Regions from separate parts of the Halobacillus sp. H74 genome, predicted to be linked through region 2. Evidence: predicted binding sites of a transcription regulator. Region 2 holds the regulator's gene; the other holds the start of a gene.

Region 1 (15,295 bases), on a different contig from region 2:
CAGGCACCCTGGCAGCAGCCTCACCATGGACCGATGCAACAGCCGATGGGATGGGGGCAGCCACCACAACAAGGATGGGGCCCACCGAACCCACAAATGGGAGGGAGTCAACAACCACAACAAGGATGGGGTCCGCCGAACCCTCAGATGGGATGGGGGCAACAGCCTCAACAAGGATGGGGTCCGCCAAACCCTCAAATGGGACCATGCGATCCGCAACAAATGGACCAAGGATTTCCACAGCCTTGGAGGGACGATGATGTAGATGAAAGCTGAACGACGGAAGGGCGATTCATATACGGATCGCCTTTTTCATTGGCTGCAAATGGAAGAAAAGCTGCCTATTGAATATGAAAAAACGATTAAACCCAAGGTATATAAAATCCGTTTTCAGAATAAGCCATTCATATTGAAAGGGTATCGAAGGTTACATGTCATCCAGCAGCAAATAGAGTTTTTTCAACATTGGAATTATGCATATAAAATTGCCGCCCGACCTTTTCCGTTTGAAAATGGTGTGTACACGAAAAGTAAGTTGGGATGTGATTGGTCTTTGTTCGAAAGAGTAGAGGGAAGGCATGCAGAATTTGACAATCATAATGATCGCAAGAAAGCCGTTCAAATTCTTCACCAATTCCACCGGACGACCAAGGGAATTGCGGTACTTTCTATCCCAAAAGACCCTCTGTATGTGAAATGGGAAAAACGGCTTGAGCACTTTGAAGAAACGAGAGATATCTTCTCAGACTTCAGAAAAAAAGGGATGTACCAGGAATTGAGGTCTTGTATGATGGACCGTCTTGAAAAGTTTTCGGCTCACCCCTGGGGGGAGATTGAAGAAAAAGCCTGGGAAAATCATGAGTGGCTGCATGGGGATGTGGCACATCATAACTTTATCATCAGTCCTGACAAAAGCATCAAGTTAATCGATTTCGATCTTTTGCATACAGGGCCGAGGATTTATGATCACATTCAATTAGCACAAAGATTTCTTCCTTATGTAGAAAGCCAGCGGTCTACCTTACTTAAATATTTTCCCCATATAAAAGACCGCGAAATTTGGTGGGAGGGAGTCCTGGTCCCTGCTGATTTATTAAGGGAATGGCTTTATGGATATAGACAAAGTTTAAGGGAAGAATCCACTCTCATCCGTCACATTCGTAAATTGGAGAAATCGTGGGAGACCCGGAAGAAGTTTGTCCGATATGCTGAACATATGCTATGATTATATATCATATGTGTGAAAGGATGAGCAATCCGGTGGAACAAAATGTGAACAAGATAATATCATGGCTTCAAGAACAGGTCGAACAAGCGAATGTAGATGGACTGCTAGTGGGTGTCAGTGGCGGAATCGATTCTGCAGTTGTAGCGAATTTAATTAAAAGAGCATGCCCTGAAAGCTCTCTGGGAGTCGTCATGCCTTGTAAAAGCCAATCAGATGATCAAAAACATGCAACAAGTGTTTTAAGAGCATGTGGTCTACCTTCCATAACGGTGGATTTGACCGAAACGCACGAAGTGATGTTTTCGAACATACAACAGCAATTGAAAAGCACCAATCAACTCGATGAAAACCAATTGAAATTGGCTGATGCAAACTTGCGAGCGCGCTTGAGGATGAGCACACTTTATACGGTGGCGACCAATCATAAATATTTAGTGGTAGGAACAGATAATGCTGCTGAATGGTACACTGGCTATTTTACAAAGTATGGAGATGGAGGCGTGGACCTTGTTCCACTTGTGAATCTTACTAAAGGGGAAGTCCGTGAAATGGCTGAGTATCTTGGTGTCCCTGGTGAAGTCATTCATAAACAGCCAAGTGCAGGTTTGTGGGAAGGTCAAACAGATGAAAATGAGATGGGAACTAGTTACGCGAATATCGATCGTCACCTTGAAGGGAAGGAAATCCCTGAGAAAGACCGTGAAATCATAGAAGCCATGCACAGACGTTCGGCTCATAAACGACAGCTACCCCCTGCTCCTCCTAAATAATCATGGCGAATATTGCCAGACTAAAACATTCTTCTTGGACCCATAGTAAGGGTAAAAGGAGAATGTTTTTATGTGGAAAATAATATTTATGTATTTAATGGTTTGTACAACCTTGTTAGCTTGTCAAGCTGAAGATACAGCTGAACCAGAACCTAAAGAAGAGGAGTCCTTTTATGAACCTTTGGAATACAGAGCGGATGAAGGCGTACAAAGAAGAGGGAAGATTCCAACTGGGAAAGATAGTTATTTTAAGCGGACAGCAGAGGAAGAATTTAGAAATTCCCGTTATAATCAAACGAACCGCTCTCATGATAATGACTTTAATAACGAAGATGCAATGGAAATCGTTGAGAAGGTTCATGAATTAGAAGAGGTGACAATGGCCCAGGCTTTTTCCACGGATGATCATGTATATGTAGCCGTTATGGTTAATCCTTATGATAGAAGAGATCAATCTGTTCCAGAGAAGATCCAGACAAAGGTTGAAGAGTTGACCGATAAAAAAGTGACGATCTATACAAACAACAACAATTGGGATCATATGAAAGATTTGAATAGCCGCTTGAAAGCATCTCAAGCTCCGGATCGGCTTAAAAACCAAATCAGGGATTTCTTCAAACAACAGTAGAAAAGCTCTTCTTTTAAGGCAACTGGGGATTATGATATATTGAAGTAGAAAAGATTTGCTTGGGAGAGGAGAATGTCCATGGCTGGCCATTCAAAATGGAGTAATATCAAGCATCGGAAAGGTGCTCAAGACAAAAAGCGTGGAAAACTTTTCATGAAGCTTGCCCGTGAAATTTTTATGGCAGCGAAACAAGGTGGGGGAGATCCGGATACGAACCCTCCTTTGCGTATAGCTGTCGATAAAGCGAGATCCAACAATATGCCGAATGACAACGTGGATCGTGCAATTAAGAAAGCCACGGGCGATTTAGATGGTGTCAATTATGAAGAATATACGTACGAAGGGTACGGGCCCGGCGGTGTAGCCGTCATGGTAAAAGTGTTGACGGATAATAAAAACCGTACAGCGGCGGATGTCCGACATGCTTTCAATAAAAATGAAGGGAATCTTGGGGAGAATGGTTGTGTAGCATTCATGTTCAATCGTTCAGGCTACCTGGTCATTGACCGTACCTCGATGGAAACTGACGAAGAATCACTTATGCTGGAGGCTATTGAAGCAGGAGCAGAGGAAATGGAAACAACAGCCGAAAGGTATGAAATCTATACAGAGCCTGAAGCCTTTTCAGATGTCAAAGCTTCCTTAGAAACAAGTGGGTATGAGTTCGTTACAAGTGAAGTGACGATGATACCCGAGACTTATACCGAACTTGATGAAGAAGGCGTTGAAAAAATGCTTAAATTGATTGATATGCTTGAAGATAATGATGACGTGCAGGAAGTCTATCACAATCTTGATGCCGATGAATCGATTCTGGAAAAATTAGCGTAATTCCCCTTTTCTATGATAATAACTTCTGTTTCTGGACACACTAGGAGCAGAAGTTATTTCTGTTAGGGGGAATGATCATGAAGAGGTGGTTGTTGGTAGCGGGGGCAGTCATGGGCTTGTTAGTTTTAAGTTGGGCATTTGTTTCAAACTCCCAACCAGAGCCTTTAGCTGCTGAAGACAACTCTACACAGCGTATAATCCAAGGGAAAGGCAGTCAGAGTACAGACACTGTCAAAACTCTCGTGAAGCCTGAACCTTTGAAACTTAAGGTGATATTAAGAGAACATTATATAGACGGTGTAACAGAGACAACCAAAAAAGAAGAAACCATTTGGTCCATGATGGATTTCTGGGCCACTTATGAAGATTGGACGGTAGAAGAACAGCATATAGATACAGTAGTCTTCCAAAGGCATGTAGAAGATATTTCTCCACTGACGAAGCAGCAAGGTTACTTCGGGCTGACAGAGAATGGAGAACTAGCTGTTTTTCAAGGTCTGCCGGATAATGGGAAAGTGATGGAATCCTTCAAGCCTATTCCTGTTAAACCTTTAGAGTCCAAACGGGAAAAAGAATTGGAAACAGGAATAAAAATCAAAGATCAACGGCATTTTGAGCAAGTTCTCCAACAATACTCAGATGAAGGCGAAGTATAATCGACGAAACAGCCACAGATGAAAAGTGGCTGTTTTTGTTGTGGTCCACTAAGAAGCATTTCCCGGGTACTGAGGCTGAAAGTTCCTTGACATGATTATGGGCGAACATGTGCTTGTATGTTACAATATTAAGGATAGAATAAAGGTTAGAGAGGATTACTTTAATGATTAGTTATGTGAAAGGTCAGTTGACGACCATTGATGAGGGGTCGGTCATTATAGAAACGAATGGTATTGGCTATGAAATCTTATGTGCCAACCCTTTTCATTTTCAAGATGCTTTAAACAATGAAGTGAAAATACATACATACCATTATATTAGAGAAGATAACCAGTCTTTATATGGTTTCAAGAAAAAAGAAGATAAGCAGCTATTCGCTCAATTGCTAAATGTATCAGGAATTGGTCCGAAAGGTGCGCTCGCCATACTTGGAACGGTGAGCGTACCTGAATTCGTTTCAGCGATTGAGCAAGAAGATGATAAATATTTGACGAAGTTTCCTGGAGTCGGGAAGAAGACAGCACGGCAGATGATTCTCGATTTGAAAGGTAAACTGGTGGTTTGGTTACCAGATGAAGAAAATGAGGATACACTGTTCTATAAAGATGATTTACCTTCAAATGAAAAGCGTCAACGTGTAGATGATGCCATTGAAGCGCTGAAAGCCTTAGGTTATACCGATAAAGAAGTAAAATTTGTCAGGACTGAACTTGAGAAAGCAAACAATGGAAATGTGGATGATTATGTTCGCCAAGGCCTGCAACTGCTGATGAAAACCTAAGAATAAGGAGGGTTATAGGTGGAAGATCGTATGATATCTGGTGAACAACAAGAAGCTGATCAGGATATTGAACTAAGCTTACGGCCGGAAAGACTCAATCAGTATATTGGTCAGCATCAAGTGAAAAACAACCTTCGTATTTTTATAGAAGCAGCAAGGATGCGGAATGAGCCTCTCGATCATGCTTTGTTGTATGGACCACCTGGTTTGGGTAAGACAACCCTTGCATCAATTATCGCAAATGAAATGGGTGTGCAATTTCGTACCACTGCAGGACCGGCTATTGAAAGAGCGGGAGATTTGGCCGCAATCCTATCGTCATTAGAACCCGGCGATGTTCTCTTTATCGACGAGATACACCGTTTGCCACGCTCAGTTGAAGAGGTTCTGTATCCTGCAATGGAGGATTTTTGTTTGGATATCGTAGTAGGAAACGGTCCGAGTGCTCGTTCCGTCAGGCTGGATTTGCCTCCTTTCACTTTAGTCGGAGCTACGACTAGAGCGGGTTTACTTTCAGCCCCATTAAGGGATCGCTTCGGTGTCCATAGTAGGTTAGAATATTATGAAACCGATGCATTGTGTTCTATTGTGGAAAGGACAGCTGAAATTTTCCATGTCGATATTGATTATGATGCAGCAGTGGAAATAGCACGGCGTTCGAGAGGGACCCCGAGAATTGCCAATCGTTTATTGAAGCGTGTCAGGGACATTGCTCAAGTTAAGCGAGAAGATGGCATTTCTAAAGAAACCACTCAAGAAGCCCTTAAAATGCTTCAAGTCGACGATGAAGGACTTGATTTTATTGATCACAAATTGCTTAAAGGGATTATGGACGGCTTCCAAGGCGGTCCCGTCGGTCTGGATACGATCGCAGCAACGATTGGAGAGGAATCTCAAACAATCGAAGATGTATATGAACCATTTCTGCTGCAGATCGGGTATATCCAAAGGACGCCACGCGGCCGGGTAGTGACCCCGAAAGCTTATGCCCATTTCAATAGGGAGGTGCCTGGCTCTTGACGGGGTTTGGTAAAATCTTTATTGTTATAGGGATTGTGTTTATTGTGATCGGATTGTTATGGAGTATTTTTGGCAAACTACCTGGTGACTTAAGCATTAAAAAGGGCAATGTCACTTTTTACTTTCCTATTATGACTTCGATTATAGCAAGTATCGTTCTTTCATTGATTTTTCTCTTATTCAGGAAATTTTGAGAGGACGGATTTCTGTGCGCGCAACATAGGTGCATGTACTTATGGATTATCCAGCATCAGCGCTAGCCCTCCGCAATCGTAAGCAGACTCTTGATCGAGTAAGACTTGTCATCTCAATGTTGTTCTGCGTAAGTAACTGGGGGGAGAACGTGGCGCTTACTTTTTTATCTTAAAATAAGCTAGGAAGAATAGGGGATTTATATGGATATTAAGCAGTATGATTTTGAGCTGCCTGAAGAGTTGATTGCACAAGTGCCCTTAGAAAATCGCTCTTCTTCTCGTCTTATGGTTTGTAATAGGCGAACAAATGAGATTGAACACCGGCACTTTTCTCAGATCACGGAATATTTGAATTCCGGCGATTGTCTTGTGTTGAATGATACGAGAGTTTTGCCCGCCCGCTTATATGGTGCAAAAGAAGATACCGGCGGGAAAGTTGAAGTTCTATTGCTCCATCAAACAGAAAAAGATGAATGGGAAGTACTTGTCAAACCTGCCAAAAAGGTGAAGGTGGGGACTCGCATAGTGTTCGGAGAAGGTCAATTGACAGCTGAATGTACAGAACTTCAAGAGCATGGCGGCCGTAAAGTGAAATTCAGCTACGGTGGGATTTTTCTTGAGGTACTGGACTCCTTAGGTGAGATGCCACTCCCTCCTTACATTAAAGAACAGCTTCCAGATCGTGAACGTTACCAAACGGTTTACGCGAAGGAAGAGGGGTCGGCAGCTGCCCCCACTGCAGGTCTGCATTTTACAGAGGATCTCCTGGAAGAGCTGCAAGCAAAGGGAATTGAAATAGCTTATCTGACCTTACATGTAGGGTTAGGTACTTTTAGGCCAGTGAGTGTAGACAATGTCGAAGAGCATGATATGCATGCAGAATTCTATCAATTGAACCAGCAAACGGCAGATCAACTGAATGAAGTGAGACAGCGTGGGGGCAGAATTATTTCTGTCGGTACAACGTCTACGAGAACTCTCGAAACCATTATACGCGATCACGGTACATTCACGGCAGCGAGTGGATGGACGGACATTTTCATTTATCCTCCACAAACACTGAAAGCGATCGATGGGCTTATTACGAATTTCCACTTACCAAAGTCAACGTTGATCATGCTCGTCAGTGCATTCGCTGGGCGGGATTTCATTTTAGAGGCATACCGAAAAGCTGTAGAAGAAAGGTATCGTTTCTTCAGTTTTGGAGATGCGATGTTCATTACATGATGTTGAAGATCAAAAGTCAGAAAGGGTAGAAAAAATGGCAGTAACCTATGAGTTGATAAAAACATGTAAGCAGACAGGTGCCCGTTTAGGTAAAGTGCACACACCCCACGGGTCATTCGAAACCCCGATGTTCATGCCGGTGGGGACTTTGGCAACTGTTAAAACAATGAGCCCTGAAGAATTAGAGCGGATGGGAGCTCAAATCATCCTATCGAATACCTATCATCTCTGGCTTCGTCCTGGGGAGGACATTGTACAGGAAGCTGGTGGATTACACGATTTCATGAATTGGAATGGATCGATTTTGACTGATTCCGGTGGCTTCCAGGTGTTCAGTTTGAGTGACTTGAGAGAGATTGAAGAGAAAGGTGTCCACTTCCGTAATCACATTAGTGGGGAAAAGCTTTTCTTATCGCCTGAAAAAGCGATGCACATTCAAAATGCTTTAGGTGCAGACATCATGATGGCTTTTGATGAATGTCCTCCTTACCCGGCAGAACACAAATATATGAAACAATCTGTAGAACGGACGAGCCGTTGGGCTGAGAGGTGCCTTGAAGGGCATCAGCGCCCTGATGCTCAAGGGTTGTTCGGTATCATTCAAGGCGGGGAGTATGAGGACCTTCGTCGTCAGAGCGCCCAGGATCTAACTTCAATGGACTTCCCTGGCTATGCTATCGGTGGTCTGTCTGTTGGAGAACCCAAAGATGTGATGAACCGCGTGCTTGATTTCACGACTCCATTGCTTCCAACACAGAAGCCTCGTTATCTCATGGGTGTAGGGTCACCTGATTCATTGATAGATGGGAGTATTCGCGGGATTGATATGTTTGATTGTGTTCTGCCAACAAGGATTGCCCGCAATGGAACACTTATGACATCTGAAGGCAGATTGGTCGTACGTAACGCGAAGTTTGCCCGTGATTTCCGGCCGATTGATGAAAATTGTGATTGCCATACATGTCGGAATTATAGTCGCGCCTATATCCGCCATTTAGTAAAAGCGAACGAAACTTTCGGTTTCAGACTTACGACTTATCATAATCTTTATTTTCTGTTAAAATTAATGAGGCAAGTGCGTGAGGCCATTAGAGAAGATCGACTCGGTGACTTTAGAGAAGAATTCTTTGAGCAGTATGGTTTCAACAAACCAAATGCTAAGAACTTTTAGAAAGGGGGAAAATAAATGGATACATTAGTAGGATTATTACCTATTATTCTAATGTTCGTCATTTTCTATTTCCTGTTGATTCGACCTCAGCAAAAGAAACAGAAGAAGGTCCAACAGATGCAGTCTGATCTGCAAAAGGGTGATAGAATTATCACAATCGGAGGAATGCACGGTACGATTCATGCTATAGATGAAGGTACGCTTGTTGTTTCTGTACAAGACGGTACACAAATGAAATTCGACCGCTCTTCCATCCGAGAAAAGCTGAACCAGGATTAAAGAGCAATCCCGTTACATTTATTTGTAACGGGATTTTCTGTATTTCTCATCTTTTCACCGTTCGTCTTGGTAAATTTACACCGATCATTCCACCTAACCACGCTGCAAGCACTAATCCACCAAAATAACTGAGTTGTGGTAAAGAGACCAGCTGGTTCTCAAAGATGATTTGGAATAAGATCATTGCACTTACAAAAATGAGTCCAGTCATACCTCCAGATAACCATCCCTTTTGTTCTCCTTTGTACGCCGCGAGCATGCCCCCGAATGCAAGGATACTGATGCCTGCAATCAATGCCATTTGATTGAGCGTTTGATATTCCACCCCGGTAAACCTTAGTAATAAAGCCAATACCCCTGCGAAAACAATCATGAGAATGAAGATAGAACCTATTCCATACCCTAAAACTCCCTGTAATAAATTTTTCATATCATACCCCCTAAAAAGCTTGTCTTTAAAACTATATGCATCAATTCTATTGTTATAGAAGCAGATATTTTCCTTTTTACTTGAATAGATATAAGTAAAGTCCGTGTAAAAGGGGAAGATCTATGTCAACTGTACTTGCATTGCTTATATTCGTGGCTAGTTATGTACTGATTATGACTGAAAAGTTGAATCGGGCTCTTGTGGCCATAGCAGGTGGCGTACTTCTATTGGTAACTAAAGTTTATGCATGGGAGGAAGCTTTTGGGTTCATTGATTGGGAAACAGTCGCATTGTTATTTTCGATGATGGTCCTTGTATCCATCACAAAAAAGACGGGGATATTCACCTTCATGGCGATCCGGTTGGCTCAAATGGTACAAGGCCGTCCTGTGCCATTACTGATGGTAACTGCTTTATTCACAGCAGTCGGTTCGGCTTTTTTGGACAATGTTACGACAGTCCTTTTATTTGTTCCTGTACTTTTGTCTCTGGTCGAACGTTTGAAACTTCCCGCTTTTCCGTATTTAATTACAACGATTTTCAGTTCGAACATCGGAGGTACAGCTACATTGATCGGTGACCCACCTAACATCATGATCGGACAAGCCGTTGAGCATTTCAGTTTTGTTTCTTTTTTATACCACCTCGGTCCAGTAGTGTTGATTATTTTTGTAGTAGTTATTGGCAGTACGATTCTGTTGTTCAGAAAAAGCTTGAGCTATGATGAAAAGCTGGCTGCTGCATTAATGGAGATGGATGCCAAAGAACATTTGAAAGTTTCCCGACTGCTTGTTCAGTCAATATCCGTCTTACTCCTTACAATCACCGGTTTTATGATGCACCCGTTCATTCATATGGACATTACTACGATTGCAGTAAGTGGAGCGTTGCTGTTGTTATTCTTGTCTGAGAAAGAGTTGGATGTCGAGCATGTGTTTCAGGAAGTAGAGTGGGTCACTTTGTTCTTCTTCATGGGACTTTTTATGTTAGTAGGAGGCCTGGAAACCGTTGGAGTCATTGATGAATTGGCCAGGGGCATGGTCTGGATTTCAGGAGGTGACATGCCTGTTACATCACTGGTCATGTTATGGAGTGCAGGAATATTGTCAGGCGTTGTAGATAATATTCCGTTTGTGGCAGCCATGATTCCGGTGGTGCAGGAACTGCAAGGGTATGGCATGATGAACGTCGATCCAGTGTGGTGGTCATTAGCCCTTGGTGCATGCCTTGGAGGGAACGGAACATTAGTGGGTGCTTCGGCTAACGTCGTTGTTGCAGGTTTAGCGGCAAGTCATAATCAACCCATTCCTTTTTTGAAGTTTTCCTTTTACGGTATCCCAGTATTATTATTATCTCTGCTAATTTCCACGGTTTATGTGTGGTTCCGCTATTTACTCCCCTTCCTCTAATAAATTTAACAAAATAGGTGATGTTAACAAGAGGCAAACCTTTAAGGAAGGTTGTGGATGGATGTGCTTGTACTTTCCGTCATGTTTCGTACTCTTATCACCTATTTAATCATCTTGCTCGTATTCCGGTTTATGGGTAAACGTGAAATCGGCGAATTGAGCGTCATGGACCTGGTTGTTTTCATTATGCTCGCAGAAATTGCTGTCTTTCTAATCGAAAAACCAGATGCCCCTATATGGCAGGCGATTGTACCTATGGCTATATTACTGACCATTCAATTAGTCAGTGCGTGGGTCTCTTTGAAAAATCAACGATTCCGTAATTGGTTTGATGGAAAGCCCTCAGTGATCATTAAACATGGGAAAGTGGATGAGCATGAAATGAGGCGGCAGCGTTACAATTTTAATGATCTGCTTCTTCAGTTACGTGAACACGGAATTCAACAAGTCGATGATGTAGCCTACGCGATTTTAGAACCCTCTGGTAAACTCTCCGTTTTTGAGAAAAAAGAAAATGGGTATTCTGATTATGCTGTCGTACTTATCGCTGATGGAAAAGTTCAATATAGCGGTTTGAAGACGATTCGCAAACATAAACAATGGCTGTTAAACGAAGTTCGTAAACACGGGTTTCAGTCGTTTGAGCAAATATCCTTATGCACCATTAATGATCAAGGAGAAATAAAAATCGATGAAAATAATGAATACACATAAAAAATAACCGCAGGAGGCGGTTATTTTTTATGGAATAAGCGATTCCAGGGAATTAATTTCCATTCTTCCTTACTTAGCAATTTGAATAGGAACAACAGGAAGATATAAAGCAGGGAAAGAGCGATCCCCATTGTTAACAGTTGTGATAAAGGTTTGCTGGCAAGTAACCAGTGATGTTTCCATTGAAAACCGATATAGCCAGTGATGCCTATAACCATTATGAATTTCATGAACATCTGAACCGGAAAGGAGACCACTTTATATTTCATCAAAACTCCTAAATGTAATAATGTTACGATGACTACACCCACAACCATGGCTATGGCCACGCCATGAATACCGAATTCCGGACGCGAGCTTAAACTTACTAATACTGCAAATTTAATGATTGCTCCTATCAGCGTATTCCACATTGCCGGTCGGGCAAGGTCCAAGGCTTGCAGGGTTGCTTGCAACGGTGTTTGGATATAATGAAGCAGAAAGAATGGTGCCATGAATTGCAGCATGAATGACGCGTGACTTGTCCCATATACGGTCGTTAAGATAACGGCAGGGAAAATCATGAATACGATGGTGATCAAACCGCCGGAAGCAATAGATAAACGGATCGACTGCATAATTCTGTACTGTATGGTCTCATATTGCCCTTTGGCTGCCGCTTCACTAATCGATGGGACTAAAGCAATGGATAAAGCGTGTGTCAAAAAGGTAGGCAAAAACAATAGAGGCAGGACATACCCAGTCAGTTCTCCATATTGTTTAGTGGATTCGATTGCTGCTATACCAGCGAACGCTAAACTTTGTGCCACAAGTATCGGCTCAAAGAAATACGTTACTGAACCAATGAATCTGCTGCCTGTGGTCGGAAGTGCAATCGTCATCAGCTCATTCAATGTCCGGCGTCCTTCACTTAAATGTTTTTTCCAGGATTTTCTGAATCGGAAACTCTTATGAATATTGAACTGACGCAGCATATAGAGCAGAGATATGAATTCTCCTAAAACAGCGGAGGCCATTGCCCCGGCTGCGGCAAACTCGACGCCATAAGGGTAGAGCATTTTCGTAAGGAAAATGACTGATCCTATACGTACAACTTGTTCAATCACTTGTGATAATGCTTGTGGTTTCATATTCTGTCTGCCCTGGAAATACCCTCTTATGACAGATGAAACCGCGATGATAGGGATGATCGGTGTGACGGCCAAAAGTGGGTATAGGGCCCTCGGATCTGTAAGGAAGAAGTTAGCGACTATGGGTGCAAGTAAAAAAAGTCCGATCGTAAAGAGAATACTCAGTGTACCAGTCACGGCTAAGGAAACGACAAGGATGCGCTTGATTTTACTCTCATTCCCTGTAGCCTCGGCTTCGGAGACCCGTTTCGAGATTGCGACGGGTAAACCGAACTGAGTAATAGTGATAGCCAGAATCAATGTAGGCAGGGCCATCATGTAAAGGCCGACTCCTTCTGGCCCCATGACTCGAGCTACGACGATCCGATTGATGAACCCTAATAATCGAGTGATCAGTCCAGCCGCTACGAGGATGAGAGCCCCCTGCAGAAAAGTTTGTTTTGACATATGTTTAATCCGCCTTCTCAAAGAATTAAAATTCAGCTACAATGAATTATATGCGTGAAGATGGACAAGGCATGACAAACGATTATGGGAAATGACTAGAGTGAGGAGCAGCTAAATGGAACAATATAAAAATGTCAGCGGATGGCGGAAAGAAGTGGCACTTGTATTGAGGAGTAAGGTAGAAGAATTTCACCTCTTAGGTTATAAGAGGGCTACTGAGCGAGAGTTGTGGGATTGCTTAGTAAAAAAAGTGTGGAAAGACGATACGGAAAAAAGGCTTTACCAAGTGGTCCAGGACATTTTTCACCTTTCCACGCACACCTATACCAGTTACTTGACGACGGAAGCCTATCAGAATGACGATTTGCTTGCTTCCCTTGAAGCCCTCAATAATTCAACGGATTAGTTGTATCTGGTCTGTAAGGTTCTTTATTGACAGGCTTATTGTTGCGAAAAGAAAAAATAGTAGTAGAATAGGTACGGGGATTGGTTCCTTGATCCTGTAATTGAATTTATACATAAATACGTTACAAGCGGTTAGATATGTCGCATGTGTCAACACATAAAGGAGGAAGAAACAGGTATGGTGAAACGAGGGCGGATCGTCGCCTTTTTCATTGTAGTCTTATTACTAGCGGCTACGATTGGGACGACCATTACAGGTGTAACAAAAGATATTAAATTAGGACTGGACTTGCAGGGTGGCTTCGAAATCCTCTATGATGTCGAACCACTGAATGAGGAGCAAGAGGTTAATGAACAGGTGCTGGAAGCGACAGCTGAATCATTAAGTGAGCGTGTCAATACATTAGGAATCAGTGAAACAAACATCTCCATTGAAGATCAGGGGAGAATACGTGTCCAGCTTGCTGGTGTGGAAGATCAACAAACAGCAAGGGAACTCCTGTCTACGACTGCTGAGCTCTCTCTGCGCGGCACGGATGGAAAAGAATACATGGATGGGTCTGATTTAGTTGAAGGAAGTGCACAGCAATCTTTCAATCCTGATACGAATGAACCTATCGTGACATTGAAGGTGAAAAGCGCTTCAGAGTTTTACGATGTCTCTGAAGAGATCTATAATACACCGGATGATCCGAGTACGCCATATCCTGACGATTTATTAGTGATCTGGCTTGATTACAATGAAAATACATCATTTGCTGAAGAGTATGGCAAGGAAGATCCTGCCTACATTTCAGCACCATCTTTCCGGCAGAACGGGCCAATCCGGAGTAATTCGATTCAAATCAGTGGGGACTTTACCGTTGAATCAGCTAAACAGCTGGCAGATATTCTGAATGCAGGCTCCTTGCCGGTCAACTTGGAAGAGACCTATTCGACCTCTGTAGGGGCACAATTCGGTGAGCAGGCGATGAACAAGACGATTCTTGCTGGATTTATCGGTATTGCAGCGATTTTCATATTCATGATTGCTTACTATCGTTTCCCCGGCATCATCGCAACTATTACATTGTCTGTCTATGTCTATTTGATACTGGTCGTGTTTGAGCTTATGAACGGTGTCCTTACGCTGCCTGGTATCGCTGCATTGATTCTCGGTGTTGGTATGGCGGTGGATGCGAATATCATCACATATGAAAGAATTAAAGAAGAGCTTAAGTCAGGGAAGACTTTACTCTCTGCTTATAAAGCCGGGAATAAACGCTCACTATCTACGATTTTAGATGCGAATATCACAACCTTGATCGCAGCGACAGTACTCTTTATCTTTGGTACAAGCTCGGTCAAAGGTTTCGCCACGATGTTGATTGTCAGTATTTTAGTCAGCTTTATCACTGCGGTATATGGGACCCGGTTATTCATGAGTCTATGGGTGAAGAGCCGTTACCTGAACAAACGTCCTAAGTGGTTTGGTGTGAAACCAGAGGATATTCATAACATCGAAGACGGAGCCGAGGTGGAAGCGACATTTGCCAAGCGTAAATTTGACTTTGTCAGTTTACGTAAGCGTTTCTTTGCTATATCGATTATCTTAGTGTTGGCAGGAGTATTGGCTCTCGCTGTATTCCGCTTGAATCTAGGCATCGACTTTTCTAACGGTTCACGCGTTTCGATTTTGTCTGATGGGAATATCAGTGCTTCCCAAGTTGAGGAAACATTGGAACAGGAGTTTAATGTGAACCCTGAAAAAGTGATCATCTCAGGGGACAATAACGAAATTGCAGTTGCCCGTTTTGATGGGGAGTTGGAAAAAGACACAGTTGGTGAAATTCAAAGCTACTATGAAGAAAAATATGGAAACACTCCGAACATAAGCACGGTTTCACCAATTATTGCTAAGGAACTAGCAAAAAATGCAGCACTAGCTGTCTTGTATGCATCGATCGGAATCATCATTTATGTGACGATCCGATT
Region 2 (15,295 bases):
CAATCAATATGTCCGCCCTTCATATGGAGAAGAACGGATTGTTGATATCAAACAAGGCCGCCACCCAGTAGTAGAAAAAGTTATGCAGGACGGAACCTTTGTCCCTAACGATATTTATATGGATGAGGAAACGGATGTTCTGCTTATTACTGGCCCTAATATGTCAGGGAAAAGTACTTATATGCGGCAACTGGCTTTGACGGCGATTTTAGGGCAGATGGGTTGTTTCGTTCCATGTGAATCAGCTTCCCTGCCGATTTTCGATCAGATTTTCACCAGGATCGGAGCGGCAGATGATCTTGTTTCAGGACATAGTACGTTTATGGTGGAAATGCTTGAAGCCAATCACGCGCTAAGTAATGCGACAGAGAATAGTATGATTCTCCTCGATGAAATCGGTCGGGGCACAAGCACATACGATGGTATGGCTTTGGCTCAAGCGATCGTTGAATATATACATGGGAAAATCAAAGCTAAAACATTATTTTCCACCCACTATCATGAGCTTACAACGCTTGATGAACAGTTAGAGCGATTGAAGAATGTCCATGTCCGTGCAGAAGAATATGAAGGGAATGTCGTATTCCTTCACCAAATCAAAGAAGGTCCCGCTGATGAAAGTTATGGTATTCACGTGGCTAAGCTTGCCGAGCTGCCAGAAGTGTTAATTGATCGTGCCTCACAGCTGCTGCATCAGTTGGAAAATACCTCTGCTGGCGATGAAGCAGCAGCAACAAGTGAAACTGATGAACAGCTGAGTCTTTTCATAGAAGAGAAAAAAGAGAAGCCTGCTGAGAAAAAAGCGAATCCATCATCCATTGAAAAGCAATTGAAAGCAATGGATCTAATGGAAATGACTCCGATGGATGCAATGAACGAGTTATACCGTTTGCAAAAACGTATCAAGTCTTAAAGGGGGGAACAGAGATGGCGCGTATCCGACTGATGCCTGACCATTTAGCCAATAAAATAGCTGCTGGAGAAGTCGTCGAACGCCCTGCCTCTGTCGTGAAAGAGCTGGTAGAAAACAGTGTTGATGCAGGGGCGACATGGGTGAAAGTCGATTTGATGGAAGCTGGTTTACAGCGTATCCGGATCATAGACAATGGTGCAGGGATGGAAAAAGAAGATGTAGAACGTGCATTTCATCGACACGCCACAAGTAAGATCATGGATGAGAATGATCTGTTCCATGTGCGTACACTAGGTTTTCGGGGAGAAGCTCTTGCCAGTATCGCAGCAGTCAGCCGGCTGAGCGTCCAAACATCGACCGGCGACCAGGCAGGAACAAAGCTGGAATTTGAAGGAGGGACACTCCTTCAGCAAGGAAAAAGTGATGCGCGACAAGGGACGGATATTACCGTAGAAGAACTTTTCTTCAATACTCCGGCTCGATTGAAGTATATGAAAACCATCCATACAGAACTGGGCCACATTACTGATGTTCTTAACCGGATGGCGCTGGCTAATCCGGAAATCCAGTTCACCTGCACTCATAACGAAAAACAAATATTCAAAACAAATGGACGCGGGGAGCTTCTTCAAGTCGTTGCGAATATATATGGCATGAATGTCGCAAAAAAAATGGTTCCCGTGGAAGCGGAAACGGCAGATTTCAAAGTGAAGGGTTATATTGCTAAACCAGAAGTCTACAGAGCCTCCCGTCAATACATGTCTACAGTCATAAACGGACGTTTTATCCGCAGTATCCCATTAAATAAAGCAATCCTCGGTGGGTATCATACCCTCTTGCCTATTGGGAAAAGCCCGGTTGTCGTTTTGAATATCGATATGGACCCCATTCTTGTTGATGTGAACGTTCATCCATCTAAGTTAGAAGTAAGGTTCAGTAAGGAAAAGGAATTGTTCGAGTTGATCGAAGATACGATCAGACAGGCTTTTCGTAAACAAACACTCATCCCGGATGTCCAGGAGACAAAAGCCAAACCGAAAAAAGAAAAATCTCACCAGGGTTCTTTTGATTTATACGAAACTCGTAAAGAAGAGGCCCACCGGCAGAGGGAGACGGCAGCAGATCATCTGTTCGAAACCTCTCAGCACGAGCCCCTTCACCATGATTCTTATAATGCAGAACAAGATGAACTTGTAAAAGAGATGGCTGCCTATGAAACCGGAATCGAAAAGCCGGAAGAGGACCCTGAAGCCCATGAAAAAGTAAGTCCTCCTGAAAAAGGGGGCAACCGGGTGCCGACTATGTATCCGATCGGCCAGCTTCACGGGACTTATATCATGGCTCAAAACGAAGATGGATTGTACATCATTGATCAACATGCCGCTCAAGAGAGGATCAAATATGAGTTCTTCCGTGATAAATTGAAAGAAGTCGATCATGAAGTGCAAGAGCTTCTTGTACCTATGACGTTTGATTTCTCTAAACAAGAATGTTTACGGATTGAAGAATTCAGAGAAGATTTAGAAAAAGCGGGACTCTTTTTTGAAACTTTCGGTGAAACCAGTTACATCATCAGGAGCCATCCGCAATGGTTTCCGAAAGGTTTTGAGCAGGAAGTGATCGATGAGATGATCCAGCAATTGATGAATGAGGATCGCATCGATATTCTCAAGCTGAGAGAAGAAGCGGCGATACTCATGTCATGCAAACGTTCCATAAAAGCGAACCATTATCTTAATCAATCAGATATGTTTCAGTTGTTGGAGGATTTAAGAAAATCGACTGATCCATTCACCTGCCCGCATGGCCGCCCGATCATCGTTTTCTTTTCCGAGTATGAAATGGAAAAAATGTTCAAGCGAGTAATGTAAAACCCTTTTCATCTCTAGAGGACCTGTTAAATTTTATTGTTGCTTCACACGAATCGCTTGTCGGTGAATGTTGGCCGCGGGCACGGCCTCAGTTAACCGGGTCCAGAAGATTCCTTGACCAAATGGATCTTCCGGCCCGGTGTCCCCGCAGGCGTGACCACCGAACAAGCATCGTGGAATCAATGAGGCCCTCTAAGTGTAAAAGGGATGGTGGCGATATTCACCGTCAATGTCAAAAAGAACGCTAAAGCTCATGGAGAAGTAAGAGCTCGATTGACTCCGAAATAAAGAAGCCGCGTTGGACGATTTTATCGTCCAACGCGGCTTCTTTACATCTATGCATAACTCAGAAAGTTGCAGTTCTTCAGTAGGCTCCCTCAGCGGAGCCTCTTTTTGTTTTTATGTTTACATAATATTTTTATGATTGCTTTTTATTTTATCCACTTATTAGAGTAGGGGAAGTCAGGAAATATCTTTTTGTTGGAGTAAGAAACGGAAATAATTATCTATCTGCTTAATGTCATCAGGTTGAATGCCGAACCATGCTTTTTTATCGAAAAAGACTGGTTTGTTGTAACCCTTTGTTTCCAGGAGCTGCTTGATTTCGCGCATTTCATCTTCAAATTCATCACTTAAACCGAGAAGATAATCTGCAGTGGTATGAAGAGAGTGGGCGATTTTTGTCAAATCCTCCAGATCTGGAGATGTATAATTACGCTCCCAGTTCGATACGACTTGTGCCGAGACACCGACTTTTTCAGCTAACATCGATTGTGTAAAACGTCTCTCTTTTCTAAGCGAACGAATTCTTTCATGAACCACTTAAGACGCCTCCTTTTCTATACTATAACACAGACTAACGAAATGCGATACCATGACTAACGGATATTTTGATTTTCACTAACGGTAATCGTTAGTTGTGGTAACGGTTTACGTTAGTTTACGTCTTGATGTATGATTGTAGAGCCATTCATGTATAATAGGTAGCAGCAAAGAGTAGGAGGTGGAAATATGAAACCTTTAGTCATTTCGGTGGTTGGACCGACAGCGGTCGGTAAATCGAAATTAGGAGTCAAAATCGCTGAACGCTTTGATGGTGAGGTGATTAGCGGTGATTCCATGCAGGTTTACAGGACGATGGATATCGGGACTGCTAAAATCACTGAAGAAGAGATGGGTGGTATACCGCACCATATGATCGATATCAAAGATCCGGATGAAAGTTTTTCTGTGGCTGAATTTCAGGCGGATGTCCAGGAATTGATTAACGACGTCTATGAACGTGGGAAGGTTCCCGTTCTCGTCGGGGGGACAGGTTTATACATACAGGCTACATTGGAAGACTTCAATTTTTCAGATGTGAAGAAAGATGCGGAGGTTATCAAGCGCTTGGAAAAGGAACTCGAAGAAAAGGGCAAAGAGTATATGTTCGAACGTCTTCATGCAGTCGATCCCCAACAGGCGAATCGGATTCATCCTAACAATGAACGGCGTTTGATTCGTGCCCTGGAGCTGTATGAGACTACAGGACAGGTCATGAGTGAGTATCATAAGGAGCAGGTTGGAGAATCTCCTTTCCGCCCGGTTATGATCGGTTTGGAGATGGATAGAGAGCTGTTATATCGTCGTATCAACCGGAGAGTCGATCAAATGGTCGAAGAAGGATTAGTGGAAGAGGTTCAACGACTCTACAAGCAAGGTTTGACTGAAGCGCAATCCATGAAAGCGATCGGTTACAAAGAATTGCTCCCTTATTTTCGAGGAGAGTATAGCCTTGCTCGTTCCATCGAGCTGTTGAAACGAAATTCAAGACGGTACGCAAAGCGTCAATACACGTACTTTAAAAATAAAATGGAGATTCAATGGTATGAAATCGATGAGAACAATTACAATGATAAATTTGAAACTATTTTAGACGATTTAGCAGGAAAGATAGGCTAAAACGTAGAAACGTATTATTACAGATAGAAAAGAGGAGGAAGATCCATGGCCCAATCGGTTAATATCCAAGACAATTATTTGAATCAATTAAGAAAAGAACGTATGCAGGTGACTGTCTTTCTGCTTAATGGTTTCCAATTGAGAGGCGTCATCAAAGCATTTGACAACTTTACTGTGCTCCTTGAAACTGATGGTAAGCAACAATTGATATTTAAACACGCCATTTCGACATTCGCACCAATGAAAAATGTGTCGTTGGATAAAGAATAGCGGTTAATCGCTGCAAACGAGAACAATGTGGGAGTCCTTTTCGGGGCTCCCATTTTGATGTGTTTTAAAGGTGGGCATTTGTCACAGTATCTCTTCCTTCAACGTATGATGAAGGAGAATGAGGAGGGATCGATGTGCATCCGCAAGCAAAAGCAGCGAAGCCTGGCGCGATCAATATCGTCTTGAATGATACAAAAGATAGAGCTGTCCCTGATCCGAGGAAGGACGTGCGGGAACAGCCGGCAACCCCTTTTCGTAGAATTGATGAATTTTTTTCTACTATTATAGGTATGCAGGATTTAAAAAAGCGCATGAAAGAAATCTATGCGCAGGTTTTAATTACTCAAAAAAGGAAAGACGCCGGTCTGAAAGCCAACCCCCAGGTGTTACACATGGTTTTCAAAGGGAACCCCGGCACAGGAAAAACGACAGTAGCCCGGATGGTGGCTGCATTGTTTCAAGAAATCGATGTTCTGGAAAAGGGGCATTTTATTGAAGCTGACCGGAGTGATTTAGTCGGTGAGTATATCGGTCACACCGCTCAAAAAACGAAAGAATTGATTCGTAAAGCTCTCGGTGGGGTACTTTTCATAGATGAAGCTTACTCGCTTGCCCGCGGAGGAGAGAAGGACTTCGGTAAAGAAGCTATTGATACGCTGGTGAAATGTATGGAAGACCACCATGATGAATTGATCATCATCCTGGCAGGATACCCTGATGAAATGGATGATTTTTTGACGATCAATCCCGGCTTAGCTTCAAGGTTCCCGATTCAGCTTTCTTTTTCCAATTATAATCCCGAAGAACTTTCGGCTATCGCTTTTGGGATGATCGAGGAAAGGGAATATTGTTTAACAAAAGAAGCAAAAAGAAAATTGCATCAGCATTTACAGTCTGTATGCTGGGAGAAACGTGAGAATTTTTCCAATGCGAGGTATGTAAGAAACCTTATTGAAGAAGCTATACGAAAGCATGCATGGCGTGTGATCGGTAGTCCTAATCCCAAGAAAACAACCTTGATGACACTGCAGTCAGAAGATTTCAATGTGCAGACTAAACATACCTACATCCACTAGTGAGCGATATGATTCTTTTCTGTTGCTTTTTTGTTATGATGGGTGGGGTGAAGATGTAGAAAAGTAGGTGTAAGGATGAGTGAAAAAGAATTAGTCGTGTTAGTTGCAAGAAAAGATCCTGACGAATTGGAGGACCGCTTTCAGTCCTCCTTGAAAGAACTTCAATCTTTGACTGAAACAGCTGATGGTGAAGTCGCTAAGATCATCACACAAAAGCGAGAGCGGGTTCACCCGGCTACATATCTGGGCGAAGGGAAATTAGAAGAAATCAAACAGGAAGCGGATGACTCGGGCGCGGAGCTCGTTATTTTCAATGACGAGCTTTCCCCAGGCCAACTTCGGAATATTTCTGAAAAGGTTGGACGCCGAGTCATTGACCGCAGCCAGTTGATTTTAGATATTTTTGCTTCTCGAGCCCGGACAAAAGAAGGAAAATTGCAGGTCGAACTTGCTCAGTTACAATATTTGCTGCCACGCCTGGCTGGTCAAGGGACAGAGATGTCACGCCTTGGTGGGGGAATAGGGACGCGGGGGCCTGGTGAAACAAAGCTGGAAAGTGACCGCCGTCACATCCGTCGCCGAATTGATGACATTAAGAAGCGGCTGGATGCTGTAGTTAAACAACGGGAGCAATACCGTAAGCGCCGCAAAGACAACCGCGCTTTTCAAATAGCGATTGTCGGTTATACGAATGCCGGAAAATCAACATTTTTCAATCGCGTAACTGAAAGCCAGTCTTTTGAGGAAGATCTGCTGTTCGCCACTCTCGATCCTTTAACTAGACAAGTGAGTCTCCCATCAGGGTTCCAAGCGTTAGTTTCAGATACAGTTGGCTTCATTCAAGATCTACCGACAACATTGGTCGCTGCCTTTCGTTCGACTTTGGAAGAGGTGACAGAAGCTGATTTCGTTCTGCATATGGTGGATGCTTCCCACCCGGACCACCTTCAACAGGAGAAAACGGTATTGAAGCTGCTGGAGGATTTGGGGGCCGATCATTTACCCGTTCTGACTGTGTATAATAAAAAAGATTTACTCACGGAGGACTTCATTCCTGATGCCTATCCTTCTTTGACCGTCAGTGTGCATGACCCGATTGATTTAAAGCGGGTATTGAATAAGATCGAAAGAGTACTCCAGGAAGAATGGCATGAATACGATGTGTTTGTACATGCTTCAGAAGGGAAGAGGCTGCAGCAATTCAAATCATACAGTATGGTTACCTCCATGCATTTTTATGAAGAGAAAGAAGGATATGCGCTACATGGATTCATCCATCCAGCCCACCCTCTGAAACATCAGATATTATAATGTTAGGAAGAGAACAACATGGACTTGAAAGAAATTAAGTTGAATACAGAACAACAAATAGCGGCGCAACATGCCAAAGTGAATAAAATCGTCGAATCCAATCAAGAAAAAGTCTTACACGCCTTTCAAAAATTACGAGTCAGTGACTCCCATTTCAATCCGACCACAGGGTACGGCTATGATGATTTCGGGCGAGACACATTAGAGGCTCTTTATGCGGAGATTTTCGATGCGGAGGATGCCCTCGTACGCCCTCAATTGATTTCAGGGACACACGCAATAACTACGGCGTTATTTGGAGTGCTGCGGCCAGGGGATGAGCTCCTGTACATCTCCGGGGAACCGTATGACACACTTGAAGAAGTTATAGGGACATCCGGGAATAAGGACAAAGGTTCGTTGAAGGATTTTGGAGTTACTTATCAATCTGTCCCATTAACCGCGGAAGGGTCCTTCGATGAAGCAAAGATAAGTGAATCGGTAAAGAGTGAGACAAAGGTAGTGGCGATCCAGCGTTCAAAAGGCTATGACGACAGACCATCATTCAATATAGAACGAATAGCGTCCATCATTAAGTATATCCGTAGTCTGAAGAAGGATGTCATCGTATTTGTCGACAACTGTTATGGCGAATTTGTAGAAACAAAGGAACCTTTGGAGGCAGGAGCCGATTTGATTGCGGGATCTTTAATTAAAAACCCGGGAGGAGGAATTACCCGCATTGGGGGATACATAGCCGGGAGAAAAAGATTGATCGAACAGTGCAGTTACCGCTTGACTGCCCCGGGGTTAGGGAAAGAAACCGGTGCAAGTCTCAATAGTCTTCAAGAAATGTACCAGGGAATATTCCTCGCCCCCCACATTGTCGGAGAGGCATTGAAGGGTGCGATATTTTCTGCCAGGTTCCTTGATCTGCTGGGATTCCATACAAGCCCTCCCTTTGATGCGGAGCGCACCGATTTAATCCAATCTGTCAACTTTGAAACTGCAGAACAGATGATCCGATTCTGTCAAACCATCCAGCAGGCATCACCGATAAATTCCCATGTCAAACCTCAACCGAGCGCAATGCCGGGATATGAAGATGAAGTTATCATGGCAGCAGGAACTTTCATTCAAGGAGCAAGTTTGGAGTTGACAGCAGATGGACCGATCCGCCCGCCATATACTGCCTTTGTACAAGGCGGGCTGACTTACGCTCATGTCAAAATAGCTGTCTTGAATGCTGCTGGACAATTGATAGAAGAAGGAATGGTTAAGCTTGATTAAAAGCGCAGGTTAACGACCTGTTTCACTTGTTAAATTTACTTATGTGAACATTCCTCACATATGTTGACATATACCTTGCTTGAAGTATAATTAAAGTATCATTCTTATGGGGAGGAGGCACATCGATGAGTGATGAAATTCGTCGTTCAATGCCCTTGTTCCCGATGGGGATTGTTCAATCTTTAACAGACCTTACTGCTCGGCAAATCCGGTATTATGAACAGCATCAGCTGATTCATCCGGCCCGATCAGAAGGGAACCGCCGTATGTTCTCATTCAATGACGTCGATCGATTGTTAGAAATCAAAGACCTTATTGATCAAGGAGTGAACATGGCGGGGATTAAAAAAGTTCTTAAGCTTGATAAACAGCCAGAGAACCAGGCTTACGATGAAGAACAAATTCAGGAAGTCCATAATGAACTGACTGAAAAAGAACTTCGTCGTATGCTCCAACAAGAACTATTCACAGCGGGAAGGCAAGGTAAATTGGGAATCAGGCAGGGAGAAATGTCTAGATTCTTCCATTAATTAGTGTTGAGAGGGGAAGATGTAATGGGTTTGACAAAAGAAGAAATTTACAAAAAAATCGATGAGGAAAATGTCCGGTTCATTCGGTTGCAGTTCACTGATATGCTGGGCACAATCAAAAACGTGGAAATTCCACTAAGCCAATTAGATAAAGCATTAGATGGAATGATGATGTTCGATGGATCTTCTATTGAAGGTTTCGTTCGAATTGAAGAGTCCGATATGTACTTAGTACCGGACCTGGACTCATTCGTCGTTTTCCCATGGACTTCCGAAAAGGGGAAAGTGGCACGATTCATTTGTGACATTTACAACCCAGATAAAACGCCTTTTGAAGGTTGCCCGCGCTATAATCTGAAGCGAAACATTAAGAAAATGGAGAAACTTGGTTTCTCTGCGTTCAATATTGGAACAGAACCAGAATTCTTCCTGTTTAAATTGGATGAAAAAGGAAATCCTACGATGGAGCTCAATGATAAAGGTGGATATTTTGATTTAGCACCGACCGATTTGGGCGAGAACTGTCGTCGGGATATCGTTCTTGAACTTGAAGAAATAGGTTTTGAAATTGAAGCTTCCCACCACGAAGTAGCTCCGGGACAGCACGAGATTGACTTTAAATACTCCGATGCTGTGAAACATTGTGATGACATTCAGACATTTAAACTGGTTGTCAAAACGATTGCACGTCAACATGGTTTACATGCTACATTCATGCCTAAACCATTATTCGGTGTAAATGGATCCGGGATGCACGCAAACATGTCCCTATTCAATAAAGATGGTAACGCCTTCTTTGAAGAAAATGGAAAAGAGCAGCTCTCTGAAGTAGCTTACCAGTTCACAGCAGGAATCATTAAACACGCAACAAACTTCACAGCCGTGACGAATCCTACAGTCAACTCGTATAAGCGTCTAGTTCCAGGATATGAAGCGCCATGTTATGTCGCCTGGTCTGGACAAAACCGAAGCCCGCTTGTACGTGTACCGACTTCACGTGGGTTAAGCACACGTATCGAAGTACGTAGTGTCGATCCAGCGGCCAACCCTTATATGGCCATGGCGGTATTGCTTGCGGCCGGACTCGACGGTGTGGAAAATAAATTAGAAGCCCCAGCACCTGTCGATCGTAATATCTACGTTATGGATAAAAAAGAACGTGAAGCTCATGGCGTGAAAGACCTTCCTGCTACCCTTTATGATGCGCTTGAAGAGTTGCAACAAGACCCGATCATGGTTGAAGCACTTGGGGAACACCTTTTCGAACACTTCATTGAAGCGAAGGAAATCGAATGGGATATGTTCCGTACTCAGGTTCATCCATGGGAACGTGAACAATACTTACAAACTTATTAATATTTACAAAAGCCTCAACACTCTTCGTGTTGAGGCTTTTTTGTACGCTGCGGGATGAATGGATACACCGCCCTGAAAAGATGAATAGAAAAGCTCCTTAGTTGGATTACTCTGTATAGTAGAGAGAAAGTAGCATGAATTTAAGTACCCGTCACACATAAATAAAACGACCTTATCATAGTGTAAGGTCGCTTTATCATTTAAATCATACAAGGTGTCCCCTGATTATTTAGCTTGCTGATTGCGTAGAGCATTAACAGCATTGATACCTGCTTGCATATTACTAGCAGTAGGTGTCATCGTTGTTGTTGGTGGGAAACACGTGATACCAGTGAAGTTACTAAGATCCACTTCTACACAAGCCCCTGTTGCAAACCATCCATCATATTCGATGAAGTCTAGCAATGAATCTGGTGTTTCGTCACACAAGCTCGGATACAGCAGTTCTAAAACCGCGCAGCATTTGTCATCCTCTTTGATTTTCTTAACACGGAAAAATGGAGACGGAATGGGACCGAAGCAGGATGTGTTGACATTTCTTACTCCCCAGGCAAAGTACGGAAGCAAACCGGAAAGTGCACTTTCACATCCACATAGAAGCATGAACGGAATCGTGTCATTTCCGTTCCCATTCGCTGCAGGAGAAAGCAAATCTCTTAGTGATTTCTCACATGAACCAGCACGACAGCAATCATTATTGGCAACTTCGTCCTGTGCTGCGGCAATTTTTCTTACCTTTTCACAGACACAGTTGCTTTTTTTACATTTACAACTCATTTATTTCACTCCTTTACACTATTTACTAATAGAGTATGAGAGAAATAGACAAGAGGATGGGAGATTGTCACGATGGAGAAGAAATGTGCGCTTGTACATAATGAAAGAGTCTAGTGGAAGGTCAGAAACTTATTATAGTCTTTTTGGAAACTGTAGCGTCATAATATATAGAAAGATTGATGGCCAGAGAAGTGAATGTACGATTCTATTTATAAATAGTATGAGATAGCAAAAAGACGAGGGGAATCCCCTCGTCTTTTTAATGAACTGTGCGATATAAACCGACGACTTTTCCTAGAATCGATACATCGTTCAAGATGATCGGTTCCATCGTGGCATTTTCAGGCTGAAGGCGGATATGGTTCTTCTCTTTAAAGAAGCGTTTGACAGTGGCTTCTTCATCTTCTGTCATTGCAACGACTATATCTCCATTTTGAGCTGTCTGCTGTTGTCTGACTATCACCATGTCTCCATTCAATATTCCTGCTTCGATCATACTTTCCCCTTGCACGATAAGGACGAATGTATTGTCGTCTGATCCTGCTAATGTGTCTGGGAGCGGCACGTATTCTTCGATATTTTCAACTGCAGTGATAGGAGACCCTGCCGTAACTTTACCTATCACTGGGGCATAAGAGGCTTCACTTCTCGGTATGCTATGATCTTCTTCTAATTCGATGACTTCTATTGCTCTTGGCTTAGTAGGATCCCGGCGGATATACCCTTTCTTCTCCAGTCTGGATAGATGTCCATGTACGGTAGAGCTGGAAGCCAGCCCGACAGATTCTCCGATTTCCCTTACTGATGGTGGATAACCTTTCATTAATACTTGTTCTTTAATAAAATCTAATATCTCTTGCTGCCGCTTTGAAAGTTTACTCATAGATTAGCACCTCGTACATAGGATTATAGTAACCACATTGTACCACGGTCATTTCAAAAACACAAACAAGCGTTCGAAAAATACAAGTTGACAAGAACACACATTCGTCTATAATGGTAATCAACAAATGCGAACACAGGTTCTAAGGGAACGTTCGTTCTTAAAACGGAGGGATTAATCATGTTCAACAAATTATCCAAACTTGATTACACTTATTTATTATTGTTCGTTGTGAGTTTTGCCTTTCTCTATTATTCTATGGTTACGAGCGGGTAAGAAATCAGTCGTAGAACTTATAGGAGGAAGGATCAGGCATCATGAAAGTACTATTATATTGTCGTGTCAGCACGGAAAAAGAGGCACAGGTAACCTCATTGAACAGACAAAAGACAGAGCTTGCAAACATGGCACAAGTCCATGGGATGGAAGTGGTCGAATGCATCCAAGAACAAGCGAGTGGGTATGACATCGAGCGCGAGGGGATTTTCCGCCTGCTGTCCTATTTTTCAGAAGGGGAAGCAGATGGTCTGCTGATCCAAGATGAAACCAGACTCGGGCGCGGGAATACGAAAATAGCACTTTTCCATCAATTGAATCGTTTGGAAGTGAAAATATTTTCCCTTTCCCATGAAGGGGAGCTGGAGCTTTCAGAATCTGACTCGATGGTCCTGCAAATCGTAGGCATTGTTGAAGAATATCAAAGAAAAATCCATAATATGAAAATACGCAGAGGGATGAGAAAAGCAGTAGATCATGGCTATGACCCGGCTTCCAACCTTTCGAATCAACATTTAGCCCCGGGACGTGAACGTATAGAATTTCCCATTGAAGAAGTAGTTCGTTTGCGAAGGAATAACCTGACGTTCAAAGATATCGCTGCCACTCTGAGAGGCTTGGGTTACGATGTTTCTAAAGCGACGGTCCACCGTAGATATAAGGAATATCTATCGCTTGAAAAAGAAGAATAAGCAAGTTAATATATACTTAAATGACAAGAGTCTTAAAGGCTGCTTGTCTTTTTCATGTTTTTACGGTCCAGACTATATATAAAGGAGTAGGATCTTATGTTATCCAAAGAGAAAATCAATCGAATCAACGAGTTAGCCAATAAATCAAAACAACAAGAATTGTCGAAAGAGGAAAAGAATGAACAACAGAAATTAAGACAAGAATATCTGAAAAATGCTCGTCAATCCTTTAAGAACCAATTGAAAGGTGTCACTGTCATCGATCCTGAAGGTACAGATGTTACACCGAAAAAACTTAAACAAATGCAGGAAAATGAGAAAAAGAACTAACTGTTTCCATGAGCACTCTATTGCAGTAGAGTGCTTTCTTTTTTGTTTCTCCCGGAAATTGAAAACGGCTATAACAAAATAGAAGAAAAGATACTGGTAAAGATTATTATGAAAGATCAATGACAACCTTTAATGAGACGCTCTTAGTCAGAGCTGAAAACCTCATCTTCCTGTTTTTGAATCACTCTTAAGGAACGTTTCAGTAGCGAATGAACGTCTGTTTAATTCCATCATTTAAGGGGAAAGTATAGGGAAGATCTTTAAGAAAGTTCATCCTATGCTTGTTTCAAATGGATTTTCATTATAGGATAATACATGGTACATATACCTGAACAGAAAGGGGAATGTTGGACATGGCTAACAGCCTTGAACAAACATCAATCAATACGATCAGAACACTTACGATCGATGCAGTAGAAAAAGCAAACTCTGGTCACCCGGGGATGCCTATGGGGGCTGCACCGATGGCTTACACACTATGGACGAAATTCATGGATCACAACCCGAATAATTCTGAATGGTTCAACCGTGACCGTTTTGTATTATCAGCAGGGCATGGATCTATGCTGCTTTACAGTCTATTACACCTCTCAGGATATAATGTGAAGATGGACGATTTGAAGTCTTTCCGTCAGTGGGATTCCAAAACTCCCGGTCACCCTGAGTTTGGTCACACGGATGGAGTCGAGGCTACGACAGGCCCTCTTGGACAAGGGATCGCTATGGCAACTGGTATGGCGATGGCTGAAGCCCATCTGGCAGCTAAATACAACCGCGAGAGCTACAATGTAGTAGATCATTACACTTATACGATTTGCGGCGATGGAGATTTGATGGAAGGTGTGTCCCAAGAATCCGCCTCTTTAGCTGGCCACCTTGGTCTTGGTAAATTAATCGTTCTTTATGATTCAAATGATATTTCGCTTGATGGTGATCTGGATCGCTCTTTCAGTGAGAGTGTTGAAAAACGCTATGAAGCTTATGGATGGCAGGTTATCCGTGTTGAAAACGGCACAGATACAGAAGAAATTACGAAAGCGCTGGAAAAGGCGAGAGCGAATACGAATCAGCCGACTATGATCGAAGTTAAAACAGTTATCGGCTACGGTTCTCCAAACAAATCCGGTAAATCTGATTCTCATGGTGCACCTTTAGGTGAAGATGAAGTGACTGCAGCTAAAGAATTTTATGAATGGGGTCATGAACCTTTCCATGTACCTGATGAAGTTTATCAAGATTTCAAAGAGAAAGTACAGGAAAATGGTCAAGATAAAGAGCAGTCCTGGAATGATTTGATGACTCAATATAAAGAAGCATATCCTGAGCTTGGGAAAGAGCTGGAAGCAGCCATCCGTGGTGAGCTGCCAGAAGGATGGGACAAAGAACTGCCTTCTTATACAGTTGGTGAGGACAGTCCTGCAACCCGTGCAGCTTCCGGGGGTGCGATTAATGCTTTATCTGATGCAATCCCTTATTTCTTCGGTGGTAGTGCCGATCTTGCCGGTTCAAACAAAACAGCCGTGAAAGATCAGGAAGACTTCTCCCGTGAAAACTATGCTGGGCGTAACATTTGGTTTGGGGTACGTGAATTTGCGATGGCTTCTGCCATGAATGGTATGTGTCTACACGGAGGCCTGAAAGTTTATGCCGGCACATTCTTCGTCTTCAGTGATTACATGCGTCCGGCAATCCGTCTGTCTGCACTTATGAACCTTCCTGTGAACTATGTGTTTACTCACGATTCAGTAGCAGTCGGTGAAGATGGTCCGACACACGAACCAGTGGAGCAGCTGCCTTCAC

What was found. The regulator LexA, encoded in region 2, represses DNA repair genes until DNA is damaged. The targets are predictions, from matches to a motif close to CGAACATATGTTCG.
Region 1: a site for LexA is predicted at 4,216-4,229, ahead of ruvA (Holliday junction branch migration protein RuvA). Genes of this name have one in related genera too.

The regions. Positions count from the first base shown of each region.
Region 1 covers NZ_JBQQCI010000005.1:101,955-117,249, forward strand. The annotation lists gene ACTWPX_RS12765 (phosphotransferase) at 266-1,225, shown strand; gene nadE (NAD(+) synthase) at 1,261-1,998, shown strand; gene ACTWPX_RS12775 (YhcN/YlaJ family sporulation lipoprotein) at 2,069-2,626, shown strand; gene ACTWPX_RS12780 (YebC/PmpR family DNA-binding transcriptional regulator) at 2,705-3,457, shown strand; gene ACTWPX_RS12785 (BofC C-terminal domain-containing protein) at 3,535-4,113, shown strand; gene ruvA (Holliday junction branch migration protein RuvA) at 4,278-4,895, shown strand; gene ruvB (Holliday junction branch migration DNA helicase RuvB) at 4,914-5,915, shown strand; gene ACTWPX_RS12800 (DUF2905 domain-containing protein) at 5,912-6,109, shown strand; gene queA (tRNA preQ1(34) S-adenosylmethionine ribosyltransferase-isomerase QueA) at 6,311-7,336, shown strand; gene tgt (tRNA guanosine(34) transglycosylase Tgt) at 7,371-8,507, shown strand; gene yajC (preprotein translocase subunit YajC) at 8,523-8,786, shown strand; gene ACTWPX_RS12820 (TIGR04086 family membrane protein) at 8,833-9,216, opposite strand; gene ACTWPX_RS12825 (ArsB/NhaD family transporter) at 9,339-10,625, shown strand; gene ACTWPX_RS12830 (DUF421 domain-containing protein) at 10,683-11,339, shown strand; gene spoVB (stage V sporulation protein B) at 11,360-12,916, opposite strand; gene ACTWPX_RS12840 (post-transcriptional regulator) at 13,032-13,322, shown strand; gene secDF (protein translocase subunit SecDF) at 13,500-15,295, shown strand, end outside.
Region 2 covers NZ_JBQQCI010000002.1:206,543-221,837, forward strand. The annotation lists gene mutS (DNA mismatch repair protein MutS) at 1-913, shown strand, start outside; gene mutL (DNA mismatch repair endonuclease MutL) at 928-2,784, shown strand; gene ACTWPX_RS04260 (hypothetical protein) at 2,818-2,967, opposite strand; gene ACTWPX_RS04265 (helix-turn-helix domain-containing protein) at 3,247-3,606, opposite strand; gene miaA (tRNA (adenosine(37)-N6)-dimethylallyltransferase MiaA) at 3,796-4,725, shown strand; gene hfq (RNA chaperone Hfq) at 4,771-4,995, shown strand; gene ACTWPX_RS04280 (AAA family ATPase) at 5,130-6,071, shown strand; gene hflX (GTPase HflX) at 6,147-7,382, shown strand; gene ACTWPX_RS04290 (methionine gamma-lyase family protein) at 7,401-8,651, shown strand; gene ACTWPX_RS04295 (MerR family transcriptional regulator) at 8,777-9,181, shown strand; gene glnA (type I glutamate--ammonia ligase) at 9,206-10,537, shown strand; gene ACTWPX_RS04305 (CotY/CotZ family spore coat protein) at 10,763-11,314, opposite strand; gene lexA (transcriptional repressor LexA) at 11,574-12,197, opposite strand; gene ACTWPX_RS04315 (YneB family resolvase-like protein) at 12,515-13,165, shown strand; gene ACTWPX_RS04320 (DUF896 domain-containing protein) at 13,262-13,495, shown strand; gene tkt (transketolase) at 13,849-15,295, shown strand, end outside.